Diaphorobacter ruginosibacter: one gene and its partner. The protein of the gene in region 2 interacts with the protein of the main gene of each other region in a pairwise test. Links are inferred from orthologs where the notes say so. Each region holds a gene or a part of one and is shown on either strand. Other genes may lie near its edges.

The links.
Region 1: the proteins of recJ (region 2) and H9K76_RS21775 interact in binary tests that used the Escherichia coli proteins (3 or more experiments, as listed by UniProt). The link is inferred for Diaphorobacter ruginosibacter from one-to-one orthologs.

The regions. Positions count from the first base shown.
Region 1 is NZ_CP060714.1:4,843,240-4,847,020, forward strand. Bases 84-3,552 are described here. They hold H9K76_RS21775 (DNA topoisomerase III), read left to right. Parts: upstream 84-445; coding sequence 446-3,352; downstream 3,353-3,552. Other genes in these bases: H9K76_RS21770 (SET domain-containing protein), read right to left, coding at 84-349; H9K76_RS21780 (efflux transporter outer membrane subunit), read right to left, coding at 3,459-3,552. Outside these bases: more of H9K76_RS21770, read right to left, coding at 1-83; more of H9K76_RS21780, read right to left, coding at 3,553-3,781.
Region 2 is NZ_CP060714.1:3,914,455-3,917,766, forward strand. Bases 100-3,099 are described here. They hold recJ (single-stranded-DNA-specific exonuclease RecJ), read left to right. Parts: upstream 100-741; coding sequence 742-2,457; downstream 2,458-3,099. Other genes in these bases: H9K76_RS17800 (phosphoglycerate mutase), read left to right, coding at 100-745; H9K76_RS17810 (3',5'-nucleoside bisphosphate phosphatase), read left to right, coding at 2,557-3,099. In the rest of the region: more of H9K76_RS17800, read left to right, coding at 1-99; more of H9K76_RS17810, read left to right, coding at 3,100-3,312. UniProt on the Escherichia coli protein: Single-stranded-DNA-specific exonuclease.

The DNA of each region.
Region 1 (3,781 bases), 930 kb from region 2 along the record:
TGTTCTGCAGGGCGGTGATGAAGATCCGTCCATCGATTTCGTCCGCGAAACAGTTCGGGTCGCAGCTGTGGTTGATCCAGCGCGCCGAATTCCCGCCGTGCTTGGCATCGATGACGCGGTTCTTGTCCACATGGAAGTAGAACGTGTGGTTGGGCTGCTTCGGGTCGTGGGGATGGCGATCCTGGGCCGTCTGCCAGTCGATGATCTCGCCTACGTACTCGATGATGACTTCACCTTCCGCAATGTCCTGCACTGCGAAGACGCCCTTGCCGTGCACGCCCGACTGGCGTGTCTGGATGCGGCGGCCCGGCGCGATGGTCGGGATATTGGAGGGTGCGTTGCGGGCCATGGTGGAAAACTCTGTTACTTTGAATATGTACACATGCGTGCGCGTGCGCGCGTGAAGCCGAATTGTAGAAGCGCCGTAAAGGCCAACCCACATCAAATGAATAAAACGCTGGTCATTGCAGAGAAACCGTCGGTCGCACAGGACATCGTGCGCGCCCTCACGCCCGTTGCCGGCAAGTTCGACAAGCACGACGAATATTTCGAGAACGAGCGCTACGTGGTCACGAGCGCCGTCGGCCACCTCGTGGAGATCCAGGCTCCCGAGCAGTTCGACGTCAAGCGCGGCAAGTGGAGCTTCGCGCACCTGCCCGTGATTCCGCCGTTCTTCGACCTCAAGCCCGTGGACAAGACCAAGACGCGCCTGAATGCCGTGGTCAAGCAGGCCAAGCGCAAGGACGTCACCGAACTCATCAACGCCTGTGACGCGGGCCGCGAAGGGGAGCTGATCTTCCGCCTGATCGAGCAGTACGCGGGGGGCGCCAAGGGCGGCCTCGGCAAGCCCGTCAAGCGCCTGTGGCTGCAGAGCATGACGCCGCAGGCCATTCGCGACGGCTTCAACCAGCTGCGCAGCGACACGCAGATGCAGGGCCTGGCCAACGCCGCGCGCAGCCGCTCGGAAGCGGACTGGCTGGTGGGCATCAACGGCACGCGCGCGATGACCGCGTTCAACTCGCGCGATGGCGGCTTCTTCCTCACCACCGTGGGGCGCGTGCAGACGCCGACGCTGTCGCTCGTGGTGGAGCGCGAGGAGAAGATCCGCAAGTTCGTGAGCCGCGACTACTGGGAAGTGCACGCCGGCTTCAATGCCGAGGCGGGTGACTACCTGGGCAAGTGGTTCGATCCCAAGTGGAAGAAGTCGGAGGACCCGGAAGCCAAGGCCGACCGCCTCTGGAACCACCGTGATGCCGTGGCGATCGCCGAGGCCGTGCGCGGCAAGCCCGCGACGGTGACCGAGGAATCCAAGCCCACCACGCAGGCGTCGCCGCTGCTGTTCGACCTGACCAGCCTGCAGCGCGAGGCCAACGGCAAGTTCGGCTTCTCCGCCAAGACCACGCTCGCGCTTGCGCAGAGCCTGTACGAGCGTCACAAGGCGCTGACCTATCCGCGTACCGATTCGCGCGCGCTGCCGGAGGACTACCTGCCGGTCGCCAAGCAGACCTTCGGCATGCTGGCCACGAGCGGCATGCGCCATCTCGCGCCGTTTGCGCAGCAGGCGCTGGACGACAACTACGTGCGCCCCAGCAAGCGCATCTTCGACAACAGCAAGGTATCGGATCACTTCGCCATCATCCCGACCACGCAGGCACCCTCCGGCCTGTCGGACGCCGAACAGAAGCTGTACGACCTGGTCGTGCGCCGTTTCATGGCGGTGTTCTTCCCGAGCGCCGAGTACCAGGTGACCACGCGCATCAGCCAGGTGGTGGGCCACAGCTTCAAGACCGAAGGCAAGGTGCTGGTCAAGCCCGGATGGCTTGCGATCTACGGCAAGGAAGCGGCCAACGAGGTCGATGGCGCGAAGGAAGGCGAGAAGGGCCAGCCGCTCGTTGCGGTGAAGCCTGGCGAGACGCCGCGCACCGAACACGCCGAGGCCAAGGGCCTCAAGACCAAGCCGCCGGCACGGTATTCGGAAGCCACGCTGCTCGGCGCGATGGAGAGCGCGGGCAAGCAGATCGACGACGACGAACTGCGCGAGGCCATGCAGGAAAAGGGCCTGGGCACGCCTGCCACGCGCGCGGCGATCATCGAAGGCCTGATCACCGAGAAGTACATGCTGCGCGAGGGCCGGGAGCTGATTCCCACGGCCAAGGCATTCCAGCTCATGACGCTGCTGCGCGGCCTCGGCGTGGAGGAGCTCTCGCGCGCCGACCTGACCGGCGAGTGGGAGTACAAGCTCTCCCAGATGGAAAAGGGCCAGCTCTCGCGCGAAGCCTTCATGCAGCAGATCCAGTCCATGACGGAGAAGCTGGTCAAGAAGGCCAAGGAATACGACCGCGACACCATTCCGGGCGACTACGCCACCCTGGAGACGCCGTGCCCCAACTGCGGTGGCGTCGTCAAGGAAAACTACCGCCGCTTTGCCTGCACCGGCAAGCAGGGCGATGGCAACGGCTGCGGTTTCTCGTTCACCAAATCGCCCGCGGGGCGCACCTTCGAGACCGCGGAAGCCGAAGCGCTGCTGCGCGATCGTCGCATCGGCCCGCTGGAGGGCTTCCGCTCCAAGGCAGGCTGGCCGTTCACCGCCGAGGTGGCCATCGTGCGCGACGAGGAGAACAACAACTACAAGCTCGAGTTCGATTTCGGCGACGACAAAGCCGACGAGGAGTCGGGCGAGCTGATCGATTTCTCGGGGCAGGAAAGCCTGGGCAAATGCCCCGTCTGCGGTGCGCCCGTGTACGAGCATGGCGCGAACTACGTCTGCAGCAAGTCGGTGCCGACGCTGGAGCAGGCCACGCCGAGCTGCAAGTTCAAGAGCGGCAAGATCATCCTGCAGCAGCCCATCGAGCGCGCGCAGATGCACAAGCTGCTCGAAACCGGCAAGACCGACCTGCTCGACAAGTTCGTGAGCATGCGCACGCGCCGCGCATTCAAGGCCTTCCTGGTCTGGGACGCTGCCGAAGGCAAGGTGAACTTCGAGTTCGAGAAGCGCGACTCGAAGTTCCCGCCGCGCAAGACCTCCGCCGCAGCCTCCGCCAAGGCGCCTGCGGCCAAGAAGACGACGGCTGCCGCCAAGAAGGCTCCCGCTGCAAAGAAGGCCGCAGCCAAGAAGGCACCGGCCGCCGGCACGCTCAAGCCCAGCGCCGAGCTCGCCGCCGTGATCGGGGAGGGCACCGTCTCGCGTCCCGAGGTGGTCAAGAAGATCTGGGACTACATCAAGGAGCACAACCTGCAGGATCCCGCAGACAAGCGTTCCGTGATCGCGGACACGAAGCTGCGCCCGGTGTTCGGCAAGGACAAGGTGACGATGTTCGAGATCGCGGGCATCGTCGGCAAGCACGTGAGCTGATCGATCTCACCGGTCGGATCGAAGCCGCAGCCACTTCCTGGAGGGGGTGGCTGTGGCTTTTTTTTCTCGGAACGTGTTGACGTTCTCAAGAACGGGGCGAGCCATGTCAGTGGCTGCCGCTGTCCTCCACTCCCCACCCGCCGCCGAGCGCGAGAAACAGAGCGAGCTGCTCGTCGACGATATGGGCCTGCGACGCGGCCAGCGCCGAGTCCGCGTTGACCAGCACGCGCTCGGCGTCGAGCGTTTCCAGGTAGCCCGTCTTGCCATTCGCATACAGCTTGCGTGCCTCCTCGGCCACCTGGATGCTTTGTTCTCGCGCGGCCTGGAGGTGGGCGTTGCGGTCGAGTTCGCGGGCGTAATGGGTGAGCGCGGTTTCGGTCTCGCGCAGGGCGTTCAGCACCGTGCCGTCGAATCTGGCGAGCGCGCCTT
Region 2 (3,312 bases):
CTGGCGGCTCGTCGAGGTGGGAGCCCGGGGCTCGGACGCCACCGCGTGGGCCTACATCACGCCCTGCCAATGGCATGTGAGCACCGACCACGTGACCATGGTCGATCCTTCCCTGCTGCGCCTGACGGCCGACTCCTCGCATGAGTTCCTGTCGATCCTGGCACCCTGGTTTGCCGAGGATGGCATCGAGCTCTACATGGACGAGAACGATCCGGCCCGCTGGATCGCGCGCGGCGACGTCTTCGAAGGCGTTGCCACGGCCTCGCTCGATCGCGTCGTGCAACGCGACGTGCGCGCCTGGATGCCGCTGGCCGAGAATGCCGAGCACACGCGCCGCATCCACCGCCTGCAGACCGAGATGCAGATGCTGCTGTACACGCACCCCATCAACGATGCACGCGCCGAGGCGAACCTGCCGCCCGTCAACACCTTCTGGCTGCATGGCGCGGGCCGCCTGCCCTCGCCCCCACCGCTGCCCGGCGTGAAGCCGCAAGTCCCCACCACGCTGCGCGATGCCGCGCTGCGCGAGGACTGGCGCGGCTGGGCCGACGCCTGGCGCGCCCTGGACGCCGGTGCCGTCGCCGATCTCGAGAAACACGTGGCAGCCGGCGGCAAGGCGACGCTCACGCTCTGTGGCGAGCACAACGCCCAGCAATGGCAGAGCGTGCCTGCCGGCTTCGGCCAACGTCTCAAGCGCCTCTTCAGCAGGGCGCCACGCCTGCAGGACCTCCAGAAGCAACTATGAAAATCATTGCCCGAGACATTCCGCCGCGCGCCGTATGGGCGCTGGAACAGGCCGGGGTGCACCCGCTGCTCGCGCGGCTGTATGCGGCGCGCGGCGTCAGTTCGTGCGATGAGCTCGACGATGCGCTCGGGCGGCTGCTGCCCCCGGGTGGTCTGCGCGGCGTGCAGGAGGCCGCAGTGCTGCTGGCCGATGCCATCACGGCAGACAGGCGCATGGTCATCGTCGCCGACTACGACTGCGACGGCGCCACCGCCTGCGCTGTCGGCGTGCGGGGCCTGCGCATGCTGGGAGCGAGGCATGTGGACTATCTGGTGCCCGACCGCGTGGTCGACGGCTACGGCCTCACGCCGCCGATCGCGCGGCGCGTGCACGAGCGCCAGGCCGACCTGCTCATCACCGTCGACAACGGCATCGCCAGCGTCGAGGGCGTCGCCACGGCCAAGGCACTGGGCCTGTCGGTGCTGGTGACCGATCATCACCTGCCAGGGCCGCAGCTTCCGGAGGCCGATGCCATCGTCAACCCCAACCAGCCGGGGTGCGGCTTCGAGAGCAAATCCGCCGCCGGCGTAGGCGTGATGTTCTACGTGCTGATGGCGCTGCGCACCGAGCTGCGCGAGCGCGGCATCTTCGACAAGGCCACCCAGCCACGCCTCGAGCCCCTGCTGCCGCTGGTCGCACTGGGCACCGTGGCCGACGTGGTCAGGCTCGACAGCAACAACCGGCGGCTCGTGGCCCAGGGACTCAAGCGCATTCGCGGCGGGCACATGCCCGCCGGCGTGGCGGCCCTGTTCAAGGTGACAGGCCGCAAGCCCGAGGAGGCCACCACCTTCGACTTCGGCTTCGGCCTCGGGCCCCGCATCAATGCCGCGGGCCGCCTTGCCGACATGACGCTGGGCATCGAATGCCTGCTCACCGATGATCCGGGCCGTGCCGCCGAACTGGCCGGCCAACTCGACGCGATCAACCGCGAGCGCCGCGAACTCGAGGGCGGCATGCGCGAGCAGGCCATGCTGATGGCCGAGACGCTGTTCGACGAAAGCGAGGAACCGCCGCCAGCGGTCAGCGTATTCGACCCCGACTTCCACGAAGGCGTGGTCGGCATCGTCGCATCGCGCCTCAAAGACAAGCTGCATCGGCCGACCTTCGTGTTCGCCGCCAGCAGCGCGCCGGGCAAGGAGCACGAGCTCAAGGGCTCGGGCCGATCGATCCCCGGCTTTCACCTGCGTGATGCGCTCGATCTGGTGGCCAAGCGCCATCCGGGAGTGCTGCTGAAGTTCGGCGGACACGCCATGGCCGCCGGCTGCACGGTGGCCGAGGAATTCTTCGATGTGTTCGAGCAGGCCTTCGCGCAGGTCGCGCAGGAGTGGCTCGACGCGTCCACGCTCACCCGCAAGCTGGAAACCGACGGCCCCCTGGCCGCCGAATACTGCCGCGCCGAACTGGTCGACGTGCTGCATCGCGAGGTCTGGGGCCAGGGCTTCGCTCCTCCCACGTTCAGCGAGGAGGTCACGATCGTGAGCCAGCGGCTGGTCGGCGAGGCGAAGAACCACCTGTCGATCAAGCTCCTGCACCAGGGCCAGCCGATCGATGCCATCTGGTTCGGCCACACCGATCCGCTGCCCGCCCGGGCGGTGCTTGCCTTCCGGCTGGACGTGAACGAATGGCGCGGCGAACGCAAGGTGCAGTTCCTGGTCGAGGGGTTCGAGGGCTGACCCGGCCGGCAAACGTCTGCTTGCAATTTAAGCGGCCGATCACGGGCAAGGGACAACGAGGATGGTGCATGCAAGCCGATGCACCCATAAAATGGTTCCGTGTCTACTACCACTCCCACACCCTCCTCCTCCCAGCTCAACGCCGACCTGCACTGCCACTCCGTCGTGTCCGACGGCACCCTCACGCCCGAAGTGCTCGCCGAGCGGGCCAGCGCCAACGGGGTTCAGCTGTGGGCGCTGACGGACCATGACGAAATCGGTGGCCAGCACCGCGCACGCGCGGCTGCCCATGCCAACGGCATGGACTATCTGACCGGCACCGAAATCTCCGTCACCTTTGCCGACAACACGGTACACATCGTCGGCCTTGGTTTCGACCCCGACGATGAGCAGCTCGCTCGCGGCCTGTCGCTCACCCGCGGCGGGCGCGGTGCCAGGGCGCAGGAAATATCAAGGCAGCTGGAGGAAGCGGGCATTCCCGGAGCCTACGAAGGGGCGCTCAAGTACGTGGGCAACCCCGAGCTCATTTCACGCACGCACTTCGCCCGTTACCTGGTGGAGATCGGCGCCTGCCGTGACACCTCGGAAGTCTTCCGCCGCTTTCTTACCGAAGGCCATCCGGGCTTCGTGCCGCACCAGTGGGCGACCCTGGGCAACGCCGTGCGCTGGATCCGCGAGGCAGGCGGCATGGCCGTGATCGCCCACCCGGCCCGCTACCGCTTCACGGCCAACGAGGAGTTCGCGCTGTTCTCCGAATTCAAGAAGCACGGCGGCGAGGGCGTCGAAGTGGTGACGGGCAGCCACACCCCCGCCGAATATGGCACCTATGCCGACATGGCCCTGGAATTCGGCCTT